3 regions of the Isoptericola jiangsuensis genome follow, and region 3 is predicted to be linked to each of the others. Evidence: riboswitches for the same ligand, from Rfam matches in the RefSeq annotation. Region 3 holds a riboswitch; each other region holds the start of a gene.

Region 1 (5,586 bases), 3.2 Mb from region 3:
CGTCGACCGACCCCGCCCTGACCACGCTCGGCACCGCCGCACTCGTCATGGCGCTGCTCGTCGCCGTCGGATCAGCCGTCGCCGCGGTGACCGCCGTCGGCGCCGCACGACGACGCGAGCCACGCACCGCGCCCACCCCGACGACCACGGAGACCCGGTGACCGGGATCCGCGTCGACCTGCGCTCCCCCACCCCCGTCTACGAGCAGATCCGGAGCCAGGTCGCCGGGCTGGTCGCCGTCGGGGACCTCGCGCCCGGGGACCGGCTGCCCGCGTCCCGCACCCTGGCCCACGACCTGGGGATCGCCGTCGGCACCGTGCAGCGTGCCTACCGCGAGCTCGAGCAGTCGGGGGTCGTCGTCTCCCGCCGCCGCACCGGGACCGTCGTGGCCGGCACCCCCGACGCCGGGCACGGCGCCCTGGTCCGGTCGGTCCGCGCCCTGGTGGACCGGGCCCGGGCCGACGGTCTGGACGACGCCGCGATCCTCGATCTCGTCCGGGCCGTGCTGCGGGACCGATGAAAAGCCTGTCGGTGGGCCGTCCTACGTTCTAGGTTGGACGGACATCATCGAGGAGATCCCATGAGCGACGCCACGGGCGGACCGCCCCTCGCGGTCGAGGCCACCGGCCTCGTCAAGCACTTCACCTCCGGCAAGAAGACCACCCGGGCCGTCGACGGCGTCGACCTCGCCGTCCCCGCGGGCAGCGTCTACGGGCTGCTCGGCCCCAACGGCGCCGGCAAGACGACGGTCGTGCGGATGCTCGCCACGCTGCTGCGCGCCGACGCCGGCACCGCGCGCGTGCTCGGGCACGACGTCGTCGCCGAGGCCGACGCCGTCCGCGCCGCCGTGGGTCTCACCGGCCAGTACGCGTCCGTGGACGAGGACCTCACCGGCACGGAGAACCTGCTCATGCTGGCCCGGCTGTACGGGTTCCGCGGCAGCGCCGCGAAGGGCCGCGTCGCCGACCTGCTCGAGGCGTTCAGCCTCACCGACGCAGGCTCCCGCCAGGTCAAGACCTACTCCGGCGGGATGCGGCGCCGCATCGACCTCGCCGCCTCCCTCGTGCTGTCCCCGCGCGTGCTGTTCCTCGACGAGCCGACCACCGGCCTCGACCCCCGCTCCCGCAACCAGGTGTGGGACATCGTCCGCGTCCTCGTCGACGACGGCGCGACCGTCCTGCTCACCACGCAGTACCTGGAGGAGGCCGACCAGCTCGCCGACCGCATCGGCGTCATCGACGCGGGCCGCCTCGTCGCGGAGGGCACGCCGACGGAGCTCAAACGGTCCGTCGGGCAGGGCACCGTCGACCTCCGCCTCGCCGACTCGTCCCGCCGGGCCGAGGCCGCCGACATCCTCGCCCGCACCCTCGGCACCCGCCCGACCCTCCCCACCGACCCGTACGCCCTGAGCGCCCGCGTCCCCGACGACGGCGCGCACCTCGTGGCGCAGGTCCTGCCCGCCCTCGGCGAGGCCGGCATCGCCGTCCCCGAGCTCGCGCTCGGCCAGCCGAGCCTCGACGAGGTCTTCCTCACCCTGACGGGCAAGCCCCTGCCCGTCGACGACCCGGACGCCGAACCCGCCGCCGAGGAGGTCTCCCGATGACCACCGCCGACCTCAGCACCACCACCCTGCGCGACGCCGTCGCCCTCGAGGCGCGCCCGCCGCGGCCCGGCGCCGTGTCCTGCTCGCTGACGTTCGCCTGGCGGGCCCTGCTCAAGATCAAGCACGTCCCCGAGCAGCTCTTCGACGTGCTCGTCTCCCCCGTCATCTTCACGCTGATGTTCACGTACCTGTTCGGCGGGGCGCTGGCCGGGTCGACGCAGGCCTACATCCAGTTCCTGCTGCCGGGCATCCTCGTGCAGACCATCGTCATCGTCACCGTGTACACGGGCTACACGCTCAACACCGACATCACCAAGGGCGTGTTCGACCGGTTCCGGTCCCTGCCGATCTGGCGTCCGGCACCCATCGTCGGCGCCCTGCTCGGCGACACGGTGCGCTACTCGATCGCGTCGGTCATGTGCATCGGGCTCGGCCTCGTCCTCGGGTTCCGGCCCGACGGCGGCGTGGTCGGCGTCGTCGCGGGCGTCGCGCTGCTGCTCGTGTTCGCCTTCGCGCTGAGCTGGATCTTCACCATCCTCGGGCTGCTGCTGCGCACCCCGAACGCCGTCATGGGGGTGTCGATGATGGTCCTCATGCCGCTGACGTTCGCGTCGAACATCTTCGTGGACCCGTCCACCATGCCGTCGGGCCTGCAGCGGTTCGTCGAGCTCAACCCGGTCTCCCACCTCGTCACCGCGGTCCGTGGTCTCATGGCGGGCGTCGCGAGCACCGGGGAGATCGTCACCGTCCTCGTCTCCGCCGTGGTGATGACCGCGATCTTCGCGCCGATCACCATGCACCTGTACCGCACCCGGCACTGACCGCTCCACCCCCGGCCCCGCTGTGGGCAGGAGATCCGCCGTCGGGCGAGGCCTTCGCACCGCAGATCTCCTGCCCGCAGCGGGGCTGGGTCAGGCGGCGGACTCCTCCTGGAGCTCCTTGTCGCACTTGCGGGTCACGACCAGCACCGGGCACTTCGCGTGGTGGAGCACCGCCTGGCTCGTCGAACCCAGCAGCAGGCCCCGGAACCCGCCCCGGCCTCGCGACCCCACGACGATGAGGTCGGCGGCCGTCGAGAACTCCGTGAGCAGCTCCGCCCCGGAACCGTCCAGGACGTGCCGCTTGATGGTCAGCCCGGGGTGGTCCGCCGCGACGCGGTCGACGATGACGTCGAGCCCGGCCTTGACGTCGTCCAGCACCTGCTCGTGGTCGATCTGGGACGGCAGCCAGGCCAGCATCCCGGCACCCGTGCCGAGCGGCACCCCGGCGACCGCGACGAGCTCCGCACCCCAGGTCTCCGCCTGCCGCACCGCGTGCCGCAGGGCGACCTCCGCCGACGGCGACCCGTCCACCCCCACGACGATCCGGTGCACGTCGTGCACCGAGTCGGCGTCACGGCGGTCGGGGTCGTCCGCACCGCCCCGGTACGGCACCACGACCGTGGGGCAGTGGGCGTGCGCCGGCAGCGCGGACGACACCGTCCCCAGGAGTCGCTCCGTAAAGCCGCCGCGCCCGCGCGTCCCCACGACGGCCAGGCTGTGCTCGGCGGACAGCTCGACCAGCACCCCGGCGGCGTCGCCGGTCGCGACCGTGCCCTGCACGGCGACGGCACGGCCCGCCAGGCGCGCCTCCGCCTCCGCGAGGACGGCCTTCGCGCCCTCCGCGATGGCGGTGTCGTCGAGGGCCGCGTAGCCGCCGTCGAGGGAGGCGGCGGTGAACGACGGCAGCGAGTAGCTGCAGACCACGTGCACGCCCCAGCCGACGCGTTCCGCGTACGCCGCGGCCCAGTCGAGGGCGTGCAGGCTCGCAGGGGATCCGTCGACCCCGACCAGAACCACCTCAGGACGTGTCATCTCGCGCCTCCCGTCGTGACCGGACCTCGACGTCCGTCATTCCTGCTTCAAGGGTAGCGAAAGCAGGGCGAAAGGCGTAGCAAAGCACGCGGTCGGCGGGACGACGAACGCCCTGGCACCGTGGAGGTGCCGGGGCGTTCGTCGGAGTGACGCGACGGTCAGCCGAGGACCCGGAGGAAGACCGGGCTGGACTGCCAGAGGCTCGACTGGCGGACGATCCAGCCGCCGGGGCGCGTGGCCTCGACCTGCTGGCCGCCACCGGCGTAGATCGAGATGTGGCCCGGGGACCAGATGAGGTCGCCCGGCTGGGCCTCCGCCTGGGACACGACCGCGACGTTGCTCGCGGTGCGGATCGCGCTGGACGACCGGGGCAGGGAGACGCCGAGCTGGGCGTAGGCGTAGGTGACCAGACCCGAGCAGTCGAAGCCCGACGGCGAGGCGCCGCCCACGACGTACTTCACGCCGATGTAGCGCGCCGCGATGGACACGGCCTGCGCGCCACGGGAGCCGTTCGAGGCGACGGGGGTCGCGGTCTCGGTGGACGACGACGAGGTGGAGACCTCGGTGCGCTCGGCGGAGCGCGACGGGGCGACCGTGCGCTCGACGACGGGCTCGGGCTCCGGGGCCGCCTTGATCTCCGCCTTCTTGGCGATCTTCGGCGTGATCTTCTCGACGTCGACCTTCGCGTCCGCGTCGACCGTCACGACCGGAGCCGACTCCAGGGCCTCGCGGGCCTGGTCGGTCAGCGCACCCAGGTCCACGGTGCTGAGCTTCTTGGCGGCGTCGGAGTCGACCGGCGCGGCGTGCGCGGCGGTGGCGCCACCGATGGTCGAGACCAGGAGGCCACCGGCGGTGGCGACGACGGCGACCCGACGGCCGGCCGCGCCCGAGGGAGCAGCCATCAGGGGACGGCGTGCGGCGCGATGCCGTCCGCGCAGGGTGGTGCGTGCGTTCAACAGTGTTCCTCTCCCGTCGCCTACGAGGTCAGCTGTCGGGTTCGGGTGGGAGAATCACCCGGCCTTCCAGGACTCTCGTCCTGTCCGGCTTCACCCCGAGGACACCGTCTCCGATGCCCAGAATTGGGTCCCCCGCTCCTGCCATGGGTTCCGGCTCCCCGACCGGTGGCAGGACTCGGCGTCCGGTCGAGGGTCGGCGGAGTGCTCCGCCGACGGATGAACCGTATCGGATCGACGGGCTGATGTCACGTTTCGATCACGACCTCGTGACGCGTCGTTCGCGCGGCCGTCAGCGGGGCGTCGGAGGCCGCTCACCAGCACCGGCAGGCCGCGGCCGAGCGCCCTGCGACGACGCGCCGGCAACGGCCGGAGGCCCGGTCCGCACCGTGGTGCGGACCGGGCCTCCGAAGGCCGGGGCGGGCCGTCTCAGCCGACGCGGATGAACGTCGGGTTGGACTGCCAGATGCTGCGGAACTGGATCGTCTTGCCCGGGCGGGGCGCGTCGATCTGCGTGTTGCCGCCCGCGTAGATCGCGATGTGGCCCGGGGTCCAGATGAGGTCGCCCGGCTGCGCGGCGGCACGCGACACGACGGTGCCGGCGTAGCGCTGGTCCGAGGAGGAGCGCGGCAGCGAGATGCCGACCTGCGCGAAGACGTACTGGGTGAAGCCCGAGCAGTCGAAGCCCGAGGGGGTGGTGCCGCCCGAGACGTAGGGGACGCCCACGTAGCGCGACGCCACGGAGATCACCGACGAGCCGACGGCGGAGGCCGGGACCGAGGAGGCCTCGGTCGACGTCTCGGTGGAGGAGGAGACCTCGGTGCGCTCGGCGGAGCGCGACGGGGCGACCGTGCGCTCGACGACGGGCTCGGGCTCCGGGGCCGCCTTGATCTCCGCCTTCTTGGCGATCCTCGGCGTGATCTTCTCGACGTCGACCTTCGCGTCCGCGTCGACCGTCACGACCGGAGCCGACTCCAGGGCCTCGCGGGCCTGGTCGGTCAGCGCACCCAGGTCCACGGTGCTGAGCTTCTTGGCGGCGTCCGCATCGACCGGCGCGGCGTGCGCGGCGGTGGCGCCACCGATGGTCGAGACCAGGAGGCCACCGGCGGTGGCGACGACGGCGACCCGACGGCCGGCGGCGGCAGCGGTCGGCGCGGCCATCAGCGGACGGCGTGCG
Region 2 (5,586 bases), 280 kb from region 3:
GTGACCCGCGAGCACCTGCCCGCCGAGCGGACCTACACGTACTGGGACTACCAGCAGCTCGCGTTCCCGCGGGACAAGGGGCTGCGGATCGACTTCGCGTACGCGTCGGCGGCGCTGGCGGCGCGCGTCACGGGCGTGACGATCGACCGGGACGAGCGGCGCGGCACGGGCGCGAGCGACCACGTACCCGTCGTCCTCGACGTCGCGGACCTGCCCACGGACCGGTCCGGGGCCCCGTCCGGGGCATAGGTTGTGCACATGACCGAGCGCCCCGACGAGCCGTCCTTCGCCGCCCCGGGTCCCACGGCCCCGGAGCCGTCGGCGTGGACGGTCCCGGCGCCGCAGGAGCGGGTGGCCGGGGCGCGTCCGACGGTGGGTGCGCACCCGGACCCGGCCGTGCACGGCTCGCGGTGGGGCGCCCCGGGCGGGCCGACGGCGGCCGAGCGGGCCGCCGCGCGGCGCCGGGCCCGCTGGTGGGTCGCCGGCGTGCTGGCGACCGTGGTCCTCGTGGTGGCGGTCGCGGCGGGCGTGTCGTGGCTGGTGTCCAGCACCCGGGAGCGGGCGTGGGAGCCCGTGACGGCGGCGCTGTCCGCCCCGGCGGAGGTGAACGCGGTGCAGCTCGTCCTCGGGTCGTGCGTCGCGTCGGCGCCGACGGCGTCGACCGTCACGTCGGTCGAGGTGGTGCCCTGCTCGGTGGAGCACCGCGCGCAGGTGGTGGGCCGCACGGACTCGGCGCCGGACGCCGTCTGGCCGGGGGTCGACGCGCTGGCGCGGGCCGCGGCGCGCGCCTGCACCCCGGACCTCCTGGGGCCGCAGGCCCGGGGAACCCTCGGGGACGCGCTGACGTTGGTGGTGTGGACGCCCACGGCCGAGTCGTGGGCGGACGGGGACCGGACCGGGCTGTGCCTGGCGACGTCGTCGGATCCCCTGCCGGGCGACTTTCTGGAGTGATCCCGAGCCCCGGAGTTGTGAACGGGTCGCGCTGACCTGCACCGACGGCGCCGGGTGTGGCGGCCGTCACGACGGGACCTTCCCGGCGGACCGGACCTTTCCGGCGTTCTTTCGCCCCGTTCGAGGTGGGCACGAGGGATATTCCCGACAGGCGGCCTTGATCCCTCCGGACGCATTCCTTCACACCTTCTTCAGAAAAGCCCCGACGACTCACCGTTATCTGATTGTGATCTGCCGGTGCGGCGTCGTTAGCGTGCCGGGGTCGCCCCGCGTCCGTGCGTGGCGGTGCACCGTTCCGCAAGCCCAGTGCTGCCGGCGGACGGTCGCTTCTCAGAACCCGACGGCAGCAGCGGGAGAACCACTTTCGGGCGACCAGCCGGTCGTCCTCGGGGTGAAGTCGTCCTTCGACGGCAGGCCAACACTTCTCGGCCTAATCCGACAGCTCATCTCGCAGGCTGGAGAGGTAGAAGATGACCGACGCCCTCGTCGGCGCGCCCACGCGCGTCGCCCCCGCACACCATTCCCGTCTCCGCCGGGCCGCCGTCGCGATGTCGCTGACGGCCGCGCTGGCCGGCGGCACCCTCGTCGCCGGGGCGGGGACCGCCTCCGCGGCCACCACCTCCGGCACCAAGGCCCTCGGCGGCACCGTCGTCGCGGCCTCCCAGGCCCACCCGCGCGTCTCGATCACCGTGTCGCGCAAGACCGGGACGAAGGGCAAGCAGAACACCCGCCCCGTCTACACGGTCAAGGCCACCCGCGGCGGCACCGCCGTGCCCGGCCGCGTCAAGGTCTTCATCGACGGCAAGAAGGTCGCCGTCAAGAAGCTCAACAACAACGGCGTCGTCCGCTTCCGCCCCACCTGGGGCAAGTACGACGTCGGCCGCAACAAGGTCCGCATCGTCACCGACGCCGCCGCCCGCACCGGCCTGGCGGACGTGACCAAGTACCGCACCGTCAACGTCAAGCCGAAGCAGACCAGCGGCACCAAGGTCGTCAAGGTCGCCAACAGCTACGTCGGCACCCGCTACACCTACGGCGGCAGCAGCCCCCGCACCGGCTTCGACTGCTCCGGCTTCACCTCCTACGTGTACAAGAAGGCGACCGGCAAGACCCTGCCGCGCTCGTCCTCCGCGCAGCGGTCCGTCGGCAAGAAGGTCTCGCGCGCCGCGGCGCGCCCCGGCGACCTCGTCTACACGCCCGGCCACGTCGCGATCTACGCCGGCAAGGGCCGTGTCATCGAGGCGGGCAACCCCCGCACCGGCGTCATCAAGCGCTCCATGTGGCAGAGCAGCCCGGTCTTCATCCGGGTCTGACGCTCCCCCTGGCACGCACGGGCGGCAGGACGCACCTCTCACCGGGGTGCGACCTGCCGCCCGTCCGCGTTCCGGGTCAGCGCTCCTTGAACCAGCGGAACAGGTGCGACTCCCGCGTGGCGAGGGCCGTCCCGACGGCACCCCCGAGCACGGCCACCAGCCCGACGGCGACGGTCCGCATCCCCGTCCACCACACCGCGACGTCCGGGGCGGGGTGGTGCCACGCCGCCGCGCCCGCCACGACCGCTCCCGCCACCACGGCGGCGGCGAGCACCCAGCACAGGGTCTCGACCAGCACCTGCCAGGCCAGCGCCGACCGGCCGACCCCGGCGTGCAGGGTCGCGGCGAGCTCGAGGCGACGGAGCCGGACGGCGACCAGGCCGAGCGCCAGGCCGACGACGAGCGCCGCCCACGGCGCGAACCGGGTCACCCGCTCCTGAAGGAGCGCTGCGGGGTCGAAGTCTCGCCCCAGGGTCGTGTTGAGGGGGCCGAGGGTGGGCGGCTGCTCGGCGTCCGGGTCGGCGTCCACGACCGTCCACAGGAGGTTGGTCGTGCGCTCGTCGGCGGGCCACACCTCGGCCCAGCACGCGTCGAACGCTCCCGCGCCCGCCGGGACGGGCTCCAGCACGGCGTACGAGGGCGCCGGGTCGCGCCCGTCCGCCGGGTAGGCGAACACCGCGCCGACGACGGCGGCGCCCCGGTCCGTCGCGAGGACGTCGCCGGCGGACGCACCGAGCGCGACGGCGAGCTCGTGCGGCAACCAGATGCCCGCGGACGCGGCCTGCGCCCCCAGGACGCCGCCCAGCCCCGGCGTCACCTCCAGCGACGTCAACGGGGTCGACGGCAGGTTGAGGGAGCGCACCTCGCCGCCGGCGCGCACGGCGCCCGCCGCCACGACGCCGTCCACCCGGGCGAGGGCCTCGCAGCGTGCGCCGTCGACCTGGCCGGGCGCGTCGAGCACCTGCACGCTCCCCGCGGCCGCGCGGTACTCGGCAGCGGACTGCACGACCCCGACGACGGCCCGGACGTCAGCCACCGCGAGCACGCCCAGCAGGGTCGCCGCGACCGCGACGAGGACCGCCGCACGGGTCGTGCCCGACAGCAGGTTGCGCCGCGCCTCGCCCAGCACGGCGGCGGGTCGCATCCGGGCCCTCACGCCGGGACCTCACGCGGGACGGTCGCCGCCGGGTCCGGCCGGTGGCGGGCCAGGTCCACGACCCGGGTGCAGGCGTCGCGCGTGCTGGCGTCGTGGGTGGCGACGAGCACGACCGCGTCCGCGCGGGCGACCTGCGCGAGCACCGCGTTGACGGTGTCCGCGGTGGAGCGGTCGAGCTGGGCCGTCGGCTCGTCGACGAGCAGCAGGTCGGGCGCCGTGGCGACGGCCCGCGCGAGCATCAGCCGCTGCGCCTCCCCGCCCGACAACGCCCGGAACGGCCGGGGTGCCGCCGCCGCCAGGTCGAACACGTCCATGACCTCCCGCGCCTCGGCCTCGGCGTCCGCGCGGGTGCGCCCGCGGGCCAGCAGGGGCAGGACGACGTGGTCGAGGGCGGTGCGGCGGGCGACGCCGTGCGGGTTCTGGAACACCCAGCCGACCCGTTCGATCCCGACCCGTTCGACCGACCCCTCGGCCGGCTCCTCCCACCCGGCCACGATGCTCAGCAGCGTCGACTTGCCCGACCCGGACGGACCGACGAGGGCGACCACCTCGCCGGGGTGCAGCGTGAGGTCGAGCCCTGCGAACAGCGTCGCCGTCCCGGCGAAGCGGTGGCCGAGCCCCCGGGTGCGCACGCACCGCGCCGCCGGGTCCGTCAGCACGAGCGCCCCGGCCGCTGCCCGACGAGGTCGACCCGGTCCGGCACGTCGGCGTCGTCGAACGTCACGGACGTCTGCCCGAGGGACGACGCGACGACCGTCACCGGGTGGGTGGCGCCGTCCGACCGCACGCACCCGTGGTCCCCGACGAGCCCGAACAGCGCACCCGGCGGGACCACCGCGACCTCCAACGGGTCGGCGAGCGCCAGCTCGACCGTGAGCCCCGACTCGCCGTCCGTGCGCCGCCAGGTGTCCATCTCCGGGCTGTCGGCGAGCGCGGCGAGCAGGTCCGGGTCCGTCACCGTGCCGTCCGCGCCGACGGGCGCCTCGACGCCCGCCACCCGCGCGACCCGCTCGCGGCCGTCCTCGGCCGTCCCGCCGGTGAGGCGCAGCCCGGTGAGGACGCCGGACGTCGTGGCGAACGCTCCCGCGCTGCCGCCGAGCGGCGTCTCGCAGGAGGTCACGGCGACCCGGCGGGCCGGGATCCACAGCACGTCCGCCGGGGCGATCCGGCCGTCCGGTCGCCCGACCCCGACGTCGGCGAGCAGCGCGTTCACGGCGTCGTACGTCGCCCGGCCGAACTCGCCGTCGGCGTCCAGGTCGTGGCCGAGCCGCACGAGCTCGGCCTGCAGCGCCTCGACGTCGTCGCCCTCGTCGCCCCAGGACAGCTCGCGCCACAGCGGCACGGCCGTCGCCAGCGCCACCACCGGACGCCCGTCGACCGTCACCGGGCTCGTCCCCGACACGATCTCGCCGCCCGGGGTGCAGGACGTGCGTGTCACCGTGCCCGACGCCGCCAGGTCCAGCCGCGACGACGCCGACAGCACCGGCTCGACCTTCACCGTGCGGGCGTCGTCGTGGCTCTCCAGGGTCACCGGTGCCGACGTCGGCCCGTCCGACCCCGCGACGCTCGCCGGGACCGGCCCGGCCGCCACGAGCATCCCCGCCAGCGCGCCGCCGGCGACCAGCAGCGCCGCCGCGAGACCCAGCGTCCCGCCCGAGACCCGCGTCATGGCGTGCTGGTGAAACAGGCGGCGGACTCCTGCGCGGTGAAGGCGTCGGCCTCGAACTCCTCGAGAAGCCCGTGGACGTCGTACCCGGGATCGCGATAGCCCTCGCGCACGAGGCACTCCGCCCAGACCTCGTTGAGGTCCACGTTCTCAGGGTTGTCCCGTACTGCCAGGTACAGCGGCTCGACGACGACGGTCGTCCCTGCGTCGCACGTGTCGTAGGCATCGTGGGCGGCCTGGTCGTACGCCGCGGCGGCCTCCGGGTCGGTGGGTCGCGGCTCGGGGTTGACCTGGCGGTAGCCGCCGGCAGGCTCGATCTCGAACTCGTACCCCTGTTCGCGCACGCACGTCGCGAGCAGTTCCTGCGCCTCGCGGAACTCCGCCTCGGTGATGACGTCGTCGGCCAGCACGTCGCGCTCGAAGTCGGTCGTCGCGGCCAGTCGTGCCTGCTCGAACTCGTCCGAGTACGGAGCATCGCCGTCAGCGCTCTGGCACGCCGA
Region 3 (5,586 bases):
ACTCGGCCTCGAACCCGTCCGCCCGGACCACGTCGAGCCCGGCGTCCTGCACCGCGTCGGCCACCAGCGACGACTTGCCGACGCCCGGCTCACCGAGGAGCAGGAGAGCGCTGCCACGGCCGTTCCGGGCAGCACCGACGACGGCGGCGATCCGTCGCCGCTCGTCGTCACGGCCCAGCAGGCCGCCGGTGCTGCCGTGCACGGTACGACGATAGGGCCACCGTCCCTGCCACGCGCGGGCTGACCTGCGGTGTCGCAGGCCGGCCCGCGCGGGGTGCAGCCCTCAGTAGGCGGACTTCACGGCCACCGCGGCGGTGAACTCCCAGTGCCACGGCTCGTACTTCGACCCGCCGGCGCGCGCCCAGTCCGGGTTGTCCCAGCCGTAGTCGGGGCCGTGCGCGGCGAGCCACGTCCACCGGTCACCCGCGTACGTCTCCGGGCACAGGTCGACGGCGAGGCCCCACCCGTGGTTGGACGTGCCGGGCGTGGCCGCGAGGTAGCCCTTGGCCGCCTTCGTCGCGACCTGCTGGCTGTAGCTGCGGTAGCCGTCGGTGACGCACATGTCCTCGCCGAACACCCCGCGGTACGCCTGGTTGAGACGGGCGAGCGCCACGGCTGCGTCCGCACGGATCGCCGGGCCGCCGTCCCACAGGTTGCACATCTCGGACGACGAGATGCTGCCGTTGGTGCCGGCGCCGGTCGCGAGGCCGTCGCAGCCGGGCAGGACGGGAGGCTCGGGAGCCGCCTCGACGTCCACCCGCACCTTCTCCGTGGTGAGGGTGGCGTCCGCGTCGACGACGACACCACCGGTCGCGGCGGCCGCGACGGGCGCGGCCGCGCGCACGCCGGAGCGCGACGCCGACCCGCCGCCGCCGACGCCGTCACGGTCGGCCAGCAGGGCGGCCGCCCGTGACGCGTCCACGGTGTCCGTCGTCGTCCCGGCGTCCGCGACCGGCGCGGCACCCTCGGGCGCGTCACCCAGGACGGGCACGGGCGTGCCGGACGCCACCGCGAGTCCGGTGGTCGTCGCCATCGTCACCGCGAGGCCCACCCCGATGCTCAGGGGCCAGCTCTTCGGCGCGAGGGACGACCAGGTCGGGCCCTGCCGGTGCCGGCGCGGGGCCGGCTCGGCGAAGTGGCGGCCGCGGCCGCGGCTCGCGGCGGACCGGGTCGGGGGGCCGGACGACGTGACGGTGGGCGGCGCGGTCGGGGCCGCCTCACGCGCGTGCCTCATCGCACCCCCCGCAGGTGCGCGGCGACGCACGTCACGGGACGCGACGACCGGGAGGACGGAGCCGACGGAGCGGCGACGGGCGCGAGGCCCGGGGTGCGGGGCGCAGGACGGCGCCCGCAGGTGCGGGATGGCATGCACGATCTCCTGACGCCTACGAAGTTAGCTGTCGGGTTCGGGTCGGAGACTGACCCGGCCAGCGGATGACATCCGCTCGGCTTCACCCCGAGGACACCGCAGTGCCCGGAAGTGGTTCCCCCGCCCCTGTCGTTCGGTTCGTCGGTGGTCCGGGACGGTGACAGGGCTCGGCGTCCGTCCGGACGACCCTCGTTCCCGAGGGGTGACTGGACCATATCCCGTCCGCCGAGAATTGTCACGATCAGGTCACGGCGCCTCACGGGACGGCCGCCAGCTCGTCCCACGTGCCGCCGAGATCGTCGCTGACCAGCACCGCCGCGGACGTCGCGACGACGAGCGCCGTGTCCTTGCCGTCCGCCGTCGGGACCGTCGTCAGCGCCTCCACGACCTCGTCGGTGCCGCCGTGCGACCGCCAACCCGTCAGGTCGTCCCCGGCCGTCCACACCGTTCCCGCGTCGTCGAGGCCGACGACGCCACCGGCCGGCAGCACCTCCACCAGCACCAGCAGCGGCGCGTCCGGCACGGGGGCGAACGAACCCGCCGCGTCGTCGCTGACCTGCACGCCGCCGGGCGTCGTCGCGACCAGGGAGTCCGCCTCACCGGCGAGGAACGCCAGGTCGCGGAGCGCGAGCGTCGCGCCCTGCGACCAGGACCGGCCGGCGTCGTCGCTCACCAGGATCGTGGACGTCCCGGAGTCGAGCCCCGCGACCCGCACGGAGCCGTCCGGGGTCGTCGCGGTCGTCAGGGCGTGGAAGTCGACCTCGCCCCGCAACGACACCGGCTCCCACGTCGTCGCACCGTCGGTGCTGCGCTGGAGGCCGAGGTTCGGCGGGGACAGGTCCGGGTCCTCGCCCGGGCCGGGATGACCCGACGCGTAGAGCGCGCCGTCCGGACCGAGGGCCATGCCCATCGTGTCCTGCGTGCCTGCGCCCACCCGGCGGACGGCGTCTTCGCCGGACGACGGCGCGGTCGGGTCGGGCAGCAGCCACACACCCGTGTGGGTGGCGGCGAGCAGCTGGTCGGTGCCGGGGTCGTGCACCAGGGCGTGCACGTGGCCGAGCGATTCGCCCGTCGGGTCGTCGGCGTCGTCGATGCCGTCGGCGGGGGTGGAACAGGCGGCGAGAGCGGGCAGCACCGCCGCCGAGAGGAGCGCGCGGGCGCGCGCGGATGCGGTCTTCATGAGGTGGTCCTCGGAGTCGTCAGGGACGGCGGCGCCCGCACCGGCGGGCGCCGCCGTCAGGGGGCGTCACTCGGCGGCGAGCAGGTCTTCCATGAACCGGATCTCGTCCGTCTGCGTCTCGACGATGGTCTGCGCCATCTCGACCGTCGCCGGGAACCGTCCGTCGTCCACCTCGTCGGCGGCCATGTCGACCGCACCCTCGTGGTGGACGATCATCTGCTCGAGGAACAGCGTCTGGGCCTGCGCGCCGTCCGCCTCCTCGAGCGACTCCATGTCCGAGCCGGACATCATGCCGTGCACGGCGTCGTGACCGGCGCCGTCCATGCCCATGTCCCACTCGTCGAGCCAGCCCGACATCGTCTCGATCTCCGGCCCCTGCGCCTGCTTGATCTGCTCCGCGAGGTCGACCACCTCGGGGTCGATCCCGTCCTTGCCGAGCAGCACGTCGGACATCTCGATCGCCTGCTCGTGGTGCGGGATCATCATCTGCGCGAACATCACGTCCGCCATGTTGAACGCCGCCGAGTCCTGGGACGAGGCGGCGGCCCTGGTACCGGGACCGCTCGGTTCGGTGTCGCTGCACGCGGCGAGCGCGCCGACGACGGCAAGGGCGACGACGGGCGCGAGGGCGCGCCGCATCAGGGTGTGCGTCATGAGGGTCTTGCCTTTCTCGGGGTCTTCCACACGGGGGCCCGCCACGGGCCCAGGAACGGCGGCGCGCCACGGCGCGCCACGGAACCGTGCGGGACTACGTCCGAGAGATCCCCAGGGCGTGCAGCGACGGCCCCTCGGCCCATCGCCGCCACGAGTCGGCGAGCCAGGCACCCGCGCGAGGCCAGGCGGACTCCGCGAGCAGCAGCCCGCGGGCGCCGGGCAGGGTCAGCACCAGAAGCACCGCGAGCACCATGAGGCACATCGCGGTGACCATGTCGTGGTGGTGCCCGCAGCCGTCGTCGCACGGCACGTCCGCCGGGACGAGCGTCGACGCCGTCGTCGTCAGGCCGGCCGCAGCTGGAGCGGACGCAGCTGATCGGTCCGGCGCGCCGGGTGCGGTGGACGCCGCGCCCCACCCGTCGCCCGTGGCCGGCGGTGACACGGACTCGTGGTGACCACTGCTCACCGACGCCGAGGCGACGACCCGCGTGGTCCCGTGGCCCGACGCGGTCCCGCTCATGGCGTGCATCAACGCGACGCCGACGATCAGCAGGAGCACGAGGAAGGCGGCCGAGAGCCGCTGACGCCGCCCGAGGAGCAGAGCGCGCAGGGACCTGATCACACGCACCTCCTCACGACCACGACGACATCGCCACTCTAGCCAGGCCCTTCGCGGGGGTCACGTCCGTCACGCTGTCCGACGGGTCACACGACGGGTGCTCGCGGTGGGCAGGGAGTCTCCCGTGCGATCGGAGAGGCTGCATCCCCTCTGGGGCGTTTCGGGTGCAGAGCAGTCAGGCCCCCCAACCGGTGGTTGGGGGGCCTGCTGTGAAGGGTGTCCGGCGGCGTCCTACTCTCCCACCCCGTCTCCAGGGCAGTACCATCGGCGCTGTAGGGCTGAGCTTCCGGGTTCGGGATGGGACCGGGCGTTTCCCCTACGCTATGACCGCCGTAACGTTATCGAGTTGTCAGGGTCCCCCCTCGTGTCACCCGTGGTCGTGGGGTGTGGGGGGGGTGGTGCCCGTTTCTCGGGAACCGCACAGTGGACGCGTGCATGCAAGTGAATGTGTGTGAAGTTGTCGGCTGATTAGTACCGGTCAGCTGCGACAGTCTTTGGTCCTGTCTTCCACTTCCGGCCTATCTACCCAGTGGTCTAGCTGGGTGCCTTCACAGAAACAAGTTCTGTTGGAAACCTCATCTTGAAGCAGGCTTCCCGCTTAGATGCTTTCAGCGGTTATCCCTTCCGAACGTAGCGAACCAGCGGTGCTCCTGGCGGAACAACTGGCATACCAGAGGTTCGTCCGTCCCGGTCCTCTCGTACTAGGGACAGCCCTTCTCAAGTTTCCTGCGCGCGCAGCGGATAGGGACCGAACTGTCTCACGACGTTCTAAACCCAGCTCGCGTGCCGCTTTAATGGGCGAACAGCCCAACCCTTGGGACCTACTCCAGCCCCAGGATGCGACGAGCCGACATCGAGGTGCCAAACCATCCCGTCGATATGGACTCTTGGGGAAGATCAGCCTGTTATCCCCGGGGTACCTTTTATCCGTTGAGCGACGGCGCTTCCACAAGCCACCGCCGGATCACTAGTTCCGACTTTCGTCCCTGCTCGACCTGTCGGTCTCACAGTCAAGCTCCCTTGTGCACTTGCACTCGACACCTGATTGCCAACCAGGCTGAGGGAACCTTTGAGCGCCTCCGTTACATTTTGGGAGGCAACCGCCCCAGTTAAACTACCCACCAGGCACTGTCCCTGGTCCGGATCACGGACCGAGGTTAGATGGTCGATGCGGTCAGAGTGGTATTTCAACGGCGACTCCACTCGCGCTGGCGCGCGGGTTTCATAGTCTCCCACCTATCCTACACAAACCGCACCGAACACCAATACCAAGCTATAGTAAAGGTCCCGGGGTCTTTCCGTCCTGCTGCGCGTAACGAGCATCTTTACTCGTAGTGCAATTTCGCCGAGTTCGCGGTTGAGACAGCGGAGAAGTCGTTACGCCATTCGTGCAGGTCGGAACTTACCCGACAAGGAATTTCGCTACCTTAGGATGGTTATAGTTACCACCGCCGTTTACTGGGGCTTAAATTCTGGGCTTCGCCGAAGCTGACCCGTCCTCTTAACCTTCCAGCACCGGGCAGGCGTCAGTCCGTATACATCGTCTTGCGACTTAGCACGGACCTGTGTTTTTAGTAAACAGTCGCTTCTCCCTGGTCTCTGCGGCCCTCACCGCGTCCCACCGCTAGGGTGTTGACGGATCAGGCCCCCCTTCTCCCGAAGTTACGGGGGCATTTTGCCGAGTTCCTTAACCACGATTATCTCGATCGCCTTAGTATTCTCTACCTGACCACCTGAGTCGGTTTGGGGTACGGGCGGCTAGAA

The links. A riboswitch is a leader RNA that binds a small molecule or an ion and turns the genes downstream of it on or off. The one in region 3 is predicted to bind cyclic di-AMP.
Region 1: it holds a riboswitch for cyclic di-AMP, as region 3 does, so the genes downstream of both, ATJ88_RS15095 (C40 family peptidase) here and ATJ88_RS00745 (M15 family metallopeptidase) in region 3, are expected to answer to the same signal.
Region 2: it holds a riboswitch for cyclic di-AMP, as region 3 does, so the genes downstream of both, ATJ88_RS02090 (C40 family peptidase) here and ATJ88_RS00745 (M15 family metallopeptidase) in region 3, are expected to answer to the same signal.

The regions. Positions count from the first base shown of each region.
Region 1 covers NZ_PDJJ01000001.1:3,351,349-3,356,934, forward strand. The annotation lists gene ATJ88_RS15070 (hypothetical protein) at 1-161, shown strand, start outside; gene ATJ88_RS18850 (GntR family transcriptional regulator) at 158-520, shown strand; gene ATJ88_RS15080 (ATP-binding cassette domain-containing protein) at 581-1,603, shown strand; gene ATJ88_RS15085 (ABC transporter permease) at 1,600-2,424, shown strand; gene ATJ88_RS15090 (universal stress protein) at 2,515-3,456, opposite strand; gene ATJ88_RS15095 (C40 family peptidase) at 3,615-4,358, opposite strand; cyclic di-AMP (ydaO/yuaA leader) riboswitch at 4,416-4,578, opposite strand; gene ATJ88_RS15100 (C40 family peptidase) at 4,839-5,586, opposite strand, start outside.
Region 2 covers NZ_PDJJ01000001.1:446,432-452,017, reverse strand. The annotation lists gene ATJ88_RS02100 (exodeoxyribonuclease III) at 1-249, shown strand, start outside; gene ATJ88_RS02095 (septum formation family protein) at 259-951, shown strand; cyclic di-AMP (ydaO/yuaA leader) riboswitch at 1,277-1,423, shown strand; gene ATJ88_RS02090 (C40 family peptidase) at 1,422-2,264, shown strand; gene ATJ88_RS02085 (hypothetical protein) at 2,341-3,420, opposite strand; gene ATJ88_RS02080 (ATP-binding cassette domain-containing protein) at 3,417-4,079, opposite strand; gene ATJ88_RS18970 (peptidoglycan-binding domain-containing protein) at 4,073-5,089, opposite strand; gene ATJ88_RS02070 (hypothetical protein) at 5,086-5,586, opposite strand, start outside.
Region 3 covers NZ_PDJJ01000001.1:164,051-169,636, reverse strand. The annotation lists gene ATJ88_RS00750 (helix-turn-helix transcriptional regulator) at 1-202, opposite strand, end outside; gene ATJ88_RS00745 (M15 family metallopeptidase) at 284-1,234, opposite strand; cyclic di-AMP (ydaO/yuaA leader) riboswitch at 1,367-1,523, opposite strand; gene ATJ88_RS00740 (WD40/YVTN/BNR-like repeat-containing protein) at 1,626-2,549, opposite strand; gene ATJ88_RS00735 (DUF305 domain-containing protein) at 2,616-3,203, opposite strand; gene ATJ88_RS00730 (hypothetical protein) at 3,298-3,825, opposite strand; rRNA gene rrf (5S ribosomal RNA) at 4,041-4,157, opposite strand; rRNA gene ATJ88_RS00720 (23S ribosomal RNA) at 4,271-5,586, opposite strand, start outside.